3 regions of the Massilia varians genome follow, and region 1 is predicted to be linked to each of the others. Evidence: predicted binding sites of a transcription regulator. Region 1 holds the regulator's gene; each other region holds the start of a gene.
What was found. The regulator FNR, encoded in region 1, switches genes on or off when oxygen is low (the NO sensors DNR and NnrR bind a similar motif). The targets are predictions, from matches to a motif close to TTGATNNNNATCAA.
Positions count from the first base shown of each region.

Region 2: a site for FNR is predicted at 2,141-2,154, ahead of MasN3_RS15570 (lipid-binding SYLF domain-containing protein). Genes of this name have one in related genera too.
Region 3: a site for FNR is predicted at 1,833-1,846, ahead of MasN3_RS11370 (universal stress protein). Genes of this name have one in related genera too.

Region 1 is NZ_AP026966.1:3,734,531-3,738,468, forward strand. It holds gene MasN3_RS16770 (hypothetical protein) at 146-595, shown strand; gene MasN3_RS16775 (hypothetical protein) at 629-2,275, shown strand; gene fnr (fumarate/nitrate reduction transcriptional regulator Fnr) at 2,356-3,117, shown strand; gene MasN3_RS16785 (helix-turn-helix transcriptional regulator) at 3,129-3,896, shown strand.
Region 2 is NZ_AP026966.1:3,471,206-3,475,143, reverse strand. It holds partial or broken gene MasN3_RS15580 (ATP-binding cassette domain-containing protein) at 1-219, shown strand, start outside; gene MasN3_RS15575 (ABC transporter permease) at 221-1,345, shown strand; gene MasN3_RS15570 (lipid-binding SYLF domain-containing protein) at 1,356-2,081, opposite strand; gene mgtA (magnesium-translocating P-type ATPase) at 2,193-3,938, opposite strand, start outside.
Region 3 is NZ_AP026966.1:2,496,938-2,500,875, reverse strand. It holds gene MasN3_RS11380 (NAD(P)-dependent alcohol dehydrogenase) at 1-761, opposite strand, end outside; gene MasN3_RS11375 (LysR family transcriptional regulator) at 915-1,811, shown strand; gene MasN3_RS11370 (universal stress protein) at 1,926-2,750, shown strand; gene MasN3_RS11365 (acetylxylan esterase) at 2,761-3,938, opposite strand, start outside.

The DNA.
Region 1 (3,938 bases):
ATATTGGCTGACGATTCGAGCCCGGCTGCAGCCAAAATGCTGTGTACACGGCATGCTTGCGGACTCGCGATCCGGCGGCCCGGCCTCCGCCTTGTCCTGCGGCGGGCGGGCCATCCATCGATCGTCGATGTGAAAGGAGATGGTCATGATCCATCATCAGAACCACCCGGCGGCGGCGCGCGGCGCGGAGCGTGCCGGGGAAGCGGAGGTGCTGCTCGCTTCCTCGGCCATGCCGGCGAGCTTTCGCGAACTGCGCCAGGACGCCGATCCGGCCGCGGTCCGGCAGTTGTTCGGGGCCGCGGCCGCCCGCGCCGGCCAGTCCGAGCCCGAGCTGAGCGGCACCGGCTTCACCTACCGCCACGACTGGGGCGCACGGCGCGGACAGTGGGTCCTGCGGCTCGACTGGAACGTGATCCAGCCGCCCTCGCGGGTGCTGGTGGCGATCGGCGAAGGCGCGCCGGGCGGCCCGGCCGCCGGCAAGTTCATCGGCGCCGCCCGCTATACCGTGCACAACGTCGCCTCGCGCTGGAACGGCGTCGACATCTGGTCGACATCGCCTGGAGCAGCGACATCCCGCTCTACGCCGACTACCTGATCATCAACCCTTGAAGCGCACCAGGAGAATCCCATGGCACCAAACGATCGCCTCGACCAGGACGCCGCACTGCTGCTCGACCCCGGACCGGAGCGCGCCGACTCGTCGGACACCAAAGGCCCCTGGGCCGTCGCCGAAGCCACCGTCGGCACCGACGCCGTGCAGCCTGCGCTGCAGGGGACCGGCTTCACCTACCGCCACGACTGGGGCATGCGCCGCGGCGAATGGCTGCTGCGCCTCGGCTGGGACCTGATCCAGCCCGGCTCGCAGGTCTTCGTGGCCATCGGCGAAGGCGTGCCGGGCGGTCCGCCCGCCGGCAAGTTCATCGGCGCGGCCCGCTACACCGTCCACAACGTCGCGCCGCGTTCCAACGGCGTCGACATCTGGGTCAACATCGAGTGGAGCGCCGACATCTCGCTCTACGTCGATTACCTGATCGTCAATCCGCCCGCCGCGCCGCCCAGCCTACGCACGGTCTCGGTCACGGTGCACCGCCACAGCAGCGTAGCCCTGAGCGAAGCCGAGGCCGACCGGATCCTCGCCGACATGGGCACGATCCTCCAGAACGACGACAGCGGGCCGGACGTCGCGACCCCGGTCCGCTTCGTGCGCAACGGCGCGGTCCGGCTGCTACCGGCCAACGTCCCCGGGACCATCCAGACCTCGAGCGACCTGACTGCGCTCTTGAACGCCGGCAGCGGCGTCAAGGTCGTCCAGGCCATCCGCTGGTGCGGCGGCCCCGGTGACAGCATCATCGGCTGCGCCCCGGTCGGCAGCGCCTCGGTCAACGTGGCCGCGGTGCGCTTCACGGCCAACCAGGAAGGCCTGATCTGGGTGCACGAGTACGGCCACAACTGCGGCCTGAGCCACCGCACCGACGACCCGCGCGCGGTCATGTACCCGTCCGTCGGGGTCGACCACAACGTGGTCAACGCGGCGGAATCCTCGGCTTTCCTTTCGGGCCCGCTGAGCATCGGCGGCCAGGTGATGCCCGCCGGCGGCTGCTCCTGCGGCGCGGGCGGCATGGCGCTGCCCGCCGATGTGCGCGACTTCGTCTCCCGGCACTGGGTGGAAGGCGTGCCCTGGGAGCTGGCCTCGCAGTACGGCGAGAAGGACGCCCGCCTGCTGCTCGAGTGGCTGGTGGACGAACCGGAACGGCACGAGGAGTTCCTGACCCAGATCGTGGCCACCCTCGGCTACATCGGCAGCGAGATCGCAGTCCAGCCGATGATCGACTTCATCGAGCAGCCGCGCGCCGGTCGCGCCGTGTTCAATGCCAAGAACACGGCCCTGCTGCGTCTCGGCGACCTGGCCAACCGCTCCGGCAGCCGGGCGGCGCTCGACTACCTGGCGCGGGTCGCGGGCGACATGGGCCTGGCGCGCACGCTGGCGGCGCCCCAGGCCACCGCGGAGCTGCAGGCGGCCAAGGCGCAGCATGAGGTGGTGGCGCCGAGCCTCGACACCCTGGCCGCCGAGCTCGCGGTGTCGGCCACCTTCGGGCTGGCGCTGGCCGGCACCGCGCAGGCGCAGCAGGCCGTGGAAGCGCTCAAGGGAGATGCCGACGCCTTCGCCAGCGTGAATCAGGCGGCGCTGGAAGCGGCCGGGATCGCCGCGACCGTGCAGGCCAAGGGACGGCAGGAGTACTACAGGATGAAGGCGCAACACCGGCATCACCTGTAACAGGCTTGCGGTAGGGAAATAAAACCCGCGGACGCGGCCTTTGTCTATAATGGCCGCGTCAGCATTTTCGTTTTCCTGCCATGAACCAACCCATCTCGCTTCCGGGCGAAGCGCCGGTCATCCAGGCCCTCAAGGCCAGCTGCAGCGCCTGCAGCATGCACCAGCTGTGCCTGCCGATGGGGCTCGAGGATGCCGACATCAACCGCCTCGACCAGATCATCGGCCGCCGCCGCCGCCTCGCGCGCGACGAGCGCCTGTACGCCATGGGCGAACCCTTCCGCAACCTGTACGCGGTGCGCTTCGGCCATTTCAAGACCTACCAGGTGAACGCCGCCGGCGAAGCCCAGATCACCGGCTTCCAGATGGCCGGCGAGCTGCTGGGCATGGACGCCATCAGCGGCACCCACCACTGCGACGCCGTGGCCCTCGAGGACAGCGAGGTGTGCGAGATCCCGTTCGCGCGCCTCGAAGAGCTGTTCGGCCACGTCCCCGCCCTGCTGCGCCACTTCCACCGCATCATGAGCCAGGAGATCACGCGCGAGCAGAACGTCATGCTGCTGCTCGGCAATATGCGTGCGGAGCAGCGCTTCGCCGTGTTCCTGGTCAACCTGTCGGCACGCTACGCGGCGCGCGGCTATTCGCCGACCAGCTTCCAGCTGCGCATGTCGCGCGAGGACATCGGCAACTACCTCGGGCTCACCATCGAAAGCATCAGCCGCCTGCTGTCGCGCTTCAAGAAGCAGGGCTGGCTGCAGGTGGACAAGCGCGAGGTCACCCTGCTCGATCCGGCCAGGCTCAAGGCGCTGGCCGCCGGCACCGAGGTCTGCAGCCCGATGGGCTAGGATTGCCCAGGATGGCCGCCCTGCCGCCCGCCCCGCATCTGGATCTGCACCTGCGCAGCTATGGCGCCGCCCGTAGCGCGGACCGCCACGAGTTCGGCCAGCTGGTGCTGCCCGTGAGCGGCGAAGTCGCGCTCGAGATCGAAGGCCGCCAGGCCCGGCTCGATCCGCTGCGCGTGGCGGTGGTGGCGCCGCGCGCCTGGCACTCGCAGTGCAGTGCGGTCGCCAACCAGTCGCTGATCGTCGACCTGGGCCCGGAAACCTTCGCCGCGGGGCCCTGGCAGCGCCTGCTCGAGCAGCCCTTCGGCGCCATCGGTCCGGCCGCCCGCAAGCTGGTCGAATTCATGGGCATCCTGGCCGCCACCCGGCCCCCCGCCCCTTCCATGCTGGCCGGCTGGACGCCGCTGCTGCTCGACACCCTGGCGCTGGGCGCGCCCGCACCGCGCTCGCGCCTGGCCGCCCTGCGGGCCCGCATCGAGGCCGAACCCGGCCTGCCGTGGACCACCGAGGCCATGGCGCGCGTGGCCGGCCTGAGCGTGAGCCGCGTGCATGCCCTGTTTCGTGAGGAGCACGACAGCACGCCCCACGACTGGCTGCTGGACTGCCGCCTGCGCTACGCCTGCGAACGGCTGCGTGCCAGCAAGCGCCCGGTGGCCGAAATCGCGCTGGCGGCCGGCTTTTCCGAGCAGAGCGCCTTGACGCGCGCGATGCGCCGGGCGATGGACAGCACGCCCGCCGCCTACCGGCGCGCGTATCGAGAGAATCTGTCAAAGATCCAGTAGCGGCGGTCAAGAAGCGCGCCGGCATCCGGCCGACAATCTCCC
Region 2 (3,938 bases), 260 kb from region 1:
CAGTTCGGCGGCCTGATCAACCCGGTCGAGACGCTGGGGGGCGTCGGCAGGCTGATCGGGGAAAGCTACCCGGCCACCCACATGCTGAGCATTGCCCGCGGCGTATTCTCGAAGGCGCTCGGCTGGAGCGACCTGCGCGCCGATTTCCTGGCCCTGCTGGCGGCGCTTCCCGTGATCCTCGGCCTGGCGATCCTGGTCCTGCCGCGCCAGGAGCGCTAACGTGAATCTGTCCTGGAACAAGGTGTGGCGCCTCGGCATCAAGGAATGGTGGAGCCTGTTGCGCGACCCGGTTCTGCTGGGCCTGATCGTCTACAGCTTCACCGCGGCAGTGTATCTTGGCGCGACCGCCCAGCCCGATACCTTGAGCCGCACCTCGCTCGCCATCGTCGACGAGGACGGATCGGCGCTGTCGCTGCGCATCCGCCAGGCATTTCTGGCGCCGCAGTTCATCCCGCCCGAGACGATCGGGCTGAGGGAGCTCGATGCGCGCCTGGACCGCGGCAGCGCCACCTTCGTGCTGGTGATCCCGGCCGGCTTCCAGCGCCGGGTGCTGGCCGGGCGCGCGGCGGCGCTGCAGTTGAACGTCGACGCCACCCGCATGAGCCAGGCATTCTCCGGCAGCGGCTACGTCGAGCAGATCGCGCTGGGCGAAGTAACGGCCTTCGTGCGCGGCGTGCGGGTGCAGGAGGCCGCGCCCGTCGCGTTGACGGTTCGGGCGCGCTTCAACCCCGCGCTCACGCCCGGCTGGTTCGGCGGCCTGATGGAGCTGATCAACAATGTCACCATGCTGTCGGTCATCCTCAGCGGCGCCGCCCTTATCCGCGAGCGCGAGCACGGCACGGTCGAGCACCTGCTGGCGATGCCGGTGCGCGGTGCGGAAATCCTGCTGGCCAAGCTATGGTCGATGGCCGCGGTGGTGATGCTGGCGACGCTGGTGGCCTTGCTGGTGGTGCTGCGCGGCCTGTTGCAGGTTGGCCTGCAGGGCTCCTTGCCGCTGTTCCTGCTCGGGCTGGCGCTGCACCTGTTCGCCACCACCTCGCTCGGCATCCTGATGGCAGCCAGTGCGCGCGGCATGCCGCAGTTCGCTCTGCTGGTGATCCTGGCGCTGCTGCCGCTCCAGATGCTGTCGGGTGCGACCACGCCGCGCGAGAGCATTCCTCCGGTGCTGCGCGACCTGATGCTGCTGGCGCCGACCACCCATTTCGTGGACATCAGCCAGGCGATCCTGTTCCGTGGCGCCGGGAGCGAGGTGGTATGGCGGCCCATGCTGGCGCTGTTGGGAATCGGCACGCTGCTGTTCGCGCTGGGCCTGGCGCGCTTCGGCGCGGCGCTGCGGCCGCGCTGAGGCCAAGCGCCTACTTGCCGAGCGCCGTGCGCAACGGCTCGGACTGCGGCTCCGGCGTGCCGCCGTCCATCGCTTCTAGAGCCGTGATCGGCTTGCCGTAATAGGCGTGGGTCAGACGCTGGTTGTAGCGGATGCCGTCGATGGCGATCGTCGCCGCATTGCCGAACAAGCCCTTGCTGCCCGACCAGACCACCACGTCCCCTGCGGTCGTGCCCTGCGCCATGCGCGCATAGTTGATCACGGTCAGGCCAGCGTCGGCGTTGAGCGAAAAATTGTTGCGCTTGCGGAAGTGGTCGACCGCCTTCTGGTTCATCAGGAGCAGGGCAAAAGGCCCGCCCTCGGCGCCGGCCTGGAGTCCGAGGCTGATCCCGCCGATGGTATAGAACACGGGATTGCCCCAGCGGCCGTCCGCGTGGCGCGTCATCAGCACGCCCGAGCCGCCCTCGGCGCCGAGACCAAGCGCGGCGCGCCCATAGGTGGGAACGATGTACACCCCGCGCGCCCGGCCCAGCAGCGCGGCGATTGCTGGCGTTGCCGCCATGGTCCGTGCCACACCCGCGGCGTCGGCCACGCGCCGGGCGGCCGTTTCCTTGCGCTGGGCCCCGGTTTCGGCAGGCTGCGCGGCATTCGGCGTGCCCTGGCCAGCCCGGCTCTCCTGTGCCGCAACGGCGGCGGGTGCGCTCAGCAGGACAAAAACGGCGGCCGCCACGGCGCCGCGAGCGATATCGGTCAACATGCCGTTCTCCTTGTCGTGGTGATTGTTCCGGCAGCGTAGTCTGGCGCCCGAATGCGCGTTTGATATCGCTCAATCGAATTTCCCCGGGAAGACCGGCCCCGCTGCGCCGGCTCAGGCGGCATCCACCCGGCGCAGCAGCCACGACTTGGCAGCGCGGGTCAGCAGCGCGTAGCCGGCCAGGATTGCCGCCAGGCCCCACCAGTAGGCGGGCGGCAGCGGGACGGCGCCGAGCAGCGGGGCCAGCGGCGAGACGGGCAGCCACAGGCCTGCGCAGCAGATCGCCAGGCTGGCCAGCACCAGGGCCGCCGATGGCCGGTTGGCGTGGCCGGCTCCGGCGCCGGTGCGGATCACGTAGACGATCAGGGTCTGCGACAGCAGCGATTCCACGAACCAGCCGGTCTGGAACAATGCCGGCGCGTGGGCCGCGCCGAGGCCGAACCACAGCAGGGCGAAGGTGGCATAGTCGAACAGGGAACTGATCGGACCGAAGCACAGGACGTAGCGGCGCAGGGCCTTGACGTCCCAGTGGCGCGGGCGCGCCAGGAAGTCCGGATCGACCCGGTCGGTCACGAGCGCGGTCTGGGCGCAGTCGTACAGCAGGTTGTTGAGCAGTACCTGGACCGGCGCCATCGGCAGGAAGGGCAGCAGGACGCTGGCGCCGAGCACGCTGAGCATGTTGCCGAAGTTCGAGCTCGCGCTCATGCGGATGTACTTGACGATGTTCCCGAACACGCGGCGGCCGGCCAGCACGCCGGCGTCGACCGCGAGCAGGCTCTTTTGCAGCAGGATCAGGTCGGCCGACTCGCGCGCCACGTCGGCGCCGGTATCGACCGAGATGCCGACGTCGGCGGCCTTGAGCGCGGGGCCGTCATTGACGCCGTCGCCGAGCAACCCGACTACCCGGCCCTGGGCCTGGAGGCAGCGGATCACGCGGGTCTTCTGCGCCGGCGCCAGCTTGGCGAACACTGTGGTGCGCAGCGCCAGTCGGCCCAGTTCGACATCGTCCAGTTTGTCGAGCCCGCTACCTTCGGCCACCGCGCCCGGATCGAGGCCGACCATCCGGCATACGTGGGTGCAGACCGTCGCATTGTCGCCGCTGAGTACCTTGACGGCGACGCCGCGGGAGGCCAGGCCGGCCAGCGCGGCGCCGGCCGAGTCCTTGGGCGGATCGAAGAAGGCGATGTAGCCCAGCAGCACCAGGTCGCGCTCGAGTCCCGGGTCGGCAAGCGCGGTCTCGTCGTCGCGCAGCGCGCGCCACGCGATCGCGATCACCCGCAGGCCTTCCTCGTTCAGGTGTTGCGCCACCGTGCCCAGGGCGCCTGCGTGGGCGGCCTCGAACGGGGTCACGCCCTGCGCGCCCTCGGCGGCGCTGCAGGCGCTGCCGATTTCCTCGACGGCGCCCTTGCACACCAGGATGCGCGCGCCGTCCGGCGCCTGCAGCACGACCGACATCCGGCGCCGCGCGAAGTCGAACGGAATTTCGCCGAGCTTGCGCCAGCCCAGATCCGGGCGCAGGCGCGCGTGCGCCCGTGCGTGCCCGAGCACCGCCTTGTCGAGCAGGTTGTGCAGCCCGGTCTGATGGTAGCTGTTCAGGTAGGCGTAGTCGAGCACGCGTTCCGAATCGCGTCCGAGGAGGTCGACATGGCGTTCCAGCACCACCCGGTCCTGGGTCAGGGTGCCGGTCTTGTCGGCGCACAGCACGTCGATCGCGCCCAGGGTCTGCACCGCGGCCAGGCGTTTGACGATCACGCCGCGCGCGGACAGTTCCAGCGCGCCGCGCGCGAGGTTGGCAGTGACGATCACGGGCAGCATCTCGGGCGCCAGGCCGACCGCCACCGCGGTGGCGAACAGCAGCGC
Region 3 (3,938 bases), 1.2 Mb from region 1:
TAGGCGTCGAGGTCGTGCGGCGCCGCGACGGTATTCACGATCAGGTCGAGGCGCCTGGCCTGCGCCGCCATGGCGTCGGCGTCGCGCGAGACCACGACCTCGTGGGCGCCCAGCGCCTCCGCATCCTGGCGCTTCGATGCGGAGGTGGTGAAGGCCACCACGTGGGCGCCCAGCGCGCGCGCCAGCTTGATGCCCATGTGGCCGAGGCCGCCGATGCCGACGATGCCCACCCGCTTGCCGGGGCCGGCCTGCCAATGGCGCAGCGGCGACCAGGTGGTGATGCCGGCGCACAGCAGCGGCGCGACCGCCGCCAGCTGCGCGGCATCGTGGCGCACCCGCAGCACGTAGCGCTCGTTCACGACGATGCGCTCGGAATAGCCGCCCAGCGTATGCCCGGGCGCGTCCGGCGTCGGCGAATTGTAGGTGCCGACCATGCCGTCGCAGTAGTTTTCCAGGCCGGCCTCGCAGTCGGGGCAGGCGCGGCAGCTGTCGACCATGCAGCCGACGCCGACCAGATCGCCCACCGCGTAGTTCCTGACGTGGGCGCCGACGGCGGACACCCGCCCGACGATCTCGTGGCCCGGCACGCAGGGATAGACGGTGCCGGCCCATTCGCCGCGCACCTGGTGCAGGTCGGAATGGCAGACGCCGCAGAAGGCGATGTCGATCGCGACGTCGTGCGCACCGGGCGCGCGGCGGGTGATGGCGAGCGGGCCGAGGGGCTGGTCGCCCGCGTGGGCGCCATAAGCGGTGACGGTCATGCTGGATCCTTCCATATTCTTGCAAAAGGAACATGATAACGGCTTGCGGTGGTAAAAAACCGATCGGAATTTGCATGGGCTTATGAATGCACGTCATGAATAACCGGGCTGATTCGTGCGAAAATTTGCATAATCCCGACAATATTCCCACCCATGGCGCGCGACAACATCAACGACATCCTCGTGTTCCTCGCCGTCGCGCGCGAACGCAGCTTCACCCGTGCCGCGGCCAGGCTGGGCATGAGCCAGTCGGCGCTCAGCCACATCGTGCGCTCGCTCGAGCAGCGCCTGGGCGTGCGCCTGCTCCAGCGCACCACGCGCAGCGTCTCGCCCACCGAGGCCGGCGAGCGCCTGATCCAGAACGTCGCCCCCAGGCTGGAAGAGATCGAGGCCGAGATCGCCGACATCAGCGACCGCGGCGACAAGCCGGTGGGCACCATCCGCATCACCGCGATCGACCACGTGATCGAACAGATCCTGTGGCCGCGCATCGCGCCGCTGCTGCCGCAGTACCCGGACCTGCACGTCGAGTTCAGCGCCGACTACCGCATCGTCGACATCGCCGCCGAACGCTTCGACATCGGCGTGCGCCACGGCGACCAGGTCGACAAGGACATGATCGCCGTGCGCCTGACCGCCGACGTGCCGATGCGCATCGTCGGCGCGCCCGCCTACTTCGCACGGCGCCCGCGGCCCGCCTCGATCGCCGACCTCATGAAGCACAACTGCATCACGCTGCGCCTGTCCAGCAGCGGCGGCATCTACGCCTGGGAGCTGCGCCACGCCGGCGAGGACATCGCGGCGCGGGTGCGCGGCCAGGCGATCTTCAACGATGTCGCCTACCACCTGCCGGCGGCGCTGAGCGGCAACGGCCTGGCCTTCCTGCCCGAGGACATGGTGACCGAGCACGTGCGCGCCGGCCGCTTGATCAGCGTGATGGAAGACTGGTGCCCGAGCTTTCCCGGCCTACACGCCTTCTACCCGAGCCGGCGCCATTCCGCGCGCGCGCTGGGCCTGGTCATCGACGCCATCCGCTACCGCGGCGCATGAACGGGGGAATTCGCTTCAAATTTGATCTGCATCAGCCGCACGCCTGACGCAGCCTTGTACTCGGCGTAGAGTCCTCGCTACCGGGGCCCGGCCCCAGCCTATAGGAGAGCTGCCGTGTACAAGACCATCATTGTCCATGTCGACGAAAGCCCGCTGCTCGAGGCCCGCCTGCGCGCCGCCGCCTGGCTCGCCAACAGCCACGCGGCCCACCTGGTGGGCTGCGCCGCCACCGGCATGTCCTGGCCCGCCTACGCCATGCTCACCGGCTCGATGGCGGTGTCGCCGGTCGCCGAATTCGACTCCCTGCGCAGCAGCGCGCGCGCCAGCCTGCAGCGCTTCGCCGAGCGCGCCGCCCGGCTGGGCGTGGCTTCGATCGAGGAACGCCTGGTCGAGGACGAGAATCGCGACGCCCTGCTGCTGCAGGCGCGCTATGCCGACCTGGTGGTGACCGGCCAGGACGCCGGCGACGAAGCCACCGTGCGCGGCCTGCCGCAATACCTGGCCATGCACGGCGTGCGCCCGGTGCTGGTGGTGCCGCCCTCCTACGACGGGGCGCCGATCGCCGACGAGATCCTGGTCGGCTGGGACGGCAGCGCCCAGGCGATCCGCGCCATCGGCGCCGCCATGCCGCTCCTGGCTCGCGCCGCCACGGTGCGCCTGGCGCTGGTGAACCCCGAGCTCGAGTCCGGCCTGCACGGCGAGGAGCCGGGCGCCGACATGGCGCTCTACCTGGCGCGCCACGGGGTGCGCGTCGAGGTGCAGGTGGAACGCAGCGGCGCCGCCGTGGGCGACGCCCTGCTCGGCCTGGCGCGCGCCAGCGGCGCCGGCCTCCTGGTCAGCGGCGCCTTCGGCCACAGCCGCTACCGCGAGATCGTGCTGGGCGGCGTGACCCGCCTGCTGCTCGACCGCGCGCCGCTGCCGGTGCTGTTCGCGCACTGAAGCGCGGCGCTCAGCGCCTGCCCGCCGCGTGCTCGAGCAGCCAGCGCTCGATGGTGTCGCGGTGCGCCTGCGAGGTCAGGTGCACCTGGGCCGGCTCGACGACCAGGGTGCGGGCGGAAGGAATCACGTTGTACACCGCGAAGGTCGAGGTCGGCGGCGTGACGGTATCGTTGTAGCCGGCGTAGTACAGCACCGGGGTGCGCAGGCGTTTGGCGAAGTTCACGGTGTCGTAGTAGGCCGAGGTGGCGGCTTTCGGCTCCACCGGCTGGTCGCGCCGACGGCCCTCGCCGTCCTTGCGGAACAGCCCGGGCCAGCCGCCGGCGCGCTCGTGCAGGTAGCCGGTGACGTCGCTGTAGGCCGGGTAGGACGCGATCGTCAGCGTGACCCGCGGATGCAGGGCGCTGGCCATGATCGCCAACTGCCCGCCCTGGCTGCCGCCCTGGGCGGCCAGCTGCCTGCCGTTCCACTTCGGGTGCTGGACCAGGTAGTCGAGCGCGCGCAGCGTTCCCAGGTAGACCCGGCGGTAATAATACGCCTGCGGATCGTCCAGGTTGAAGCGGTTGTAGCCGTCGAGCGCGCCGAAGTTGAGCTGCTCGTACAGTTCCGCCGGCAGGTCCACCGGGATGCCGTGGATGCCGATCTGCAGGGTGATGAAGCCTTTCGCGGCCAGTTCCGGCGTGCCCTTGTAGCCGCGCACGCCGGCGCCCGGCACCTGCAGCACCGCCGGGAACGGCCCCTCACCGCGCGGCACCGACAGCACCCCATACATGCGGGTGCTGCGCGTGCCCGGTCCCACGTTCTGGAAGCTGAGGTAGGACACCTCGACCTCGGGCGTGGACAGTGCCGGGGCCGGCACCAGCCGGAACGCCGGGTCGACCGCCGCCAGCGCGCGCTGCTGCGCCGCCCAGAAGGCATCGAAGTCCCGGGGTTCAAGCTGCACCGGGCGCAGCTCCAGCGGGCTGAAGGCCGCGGTCGCCGTCGCTTCGACCGCACGGCCGTCGATGCTGGCGCTGACGATGCAGCGGACAAAGCCCGGCTTGTCCGTGCCCGGCGCCGCCAGCAGCAGGCCCTCCTCGGGCACCACCGCGCTGCGCTCCGGCCCTTCCAGCATGTCCGGTCCCAGGCGATACCTGATGCGGATGCCCTCGCGCGGATACGGCTTCTTGTCGATCCGGACCTGGAACTGCG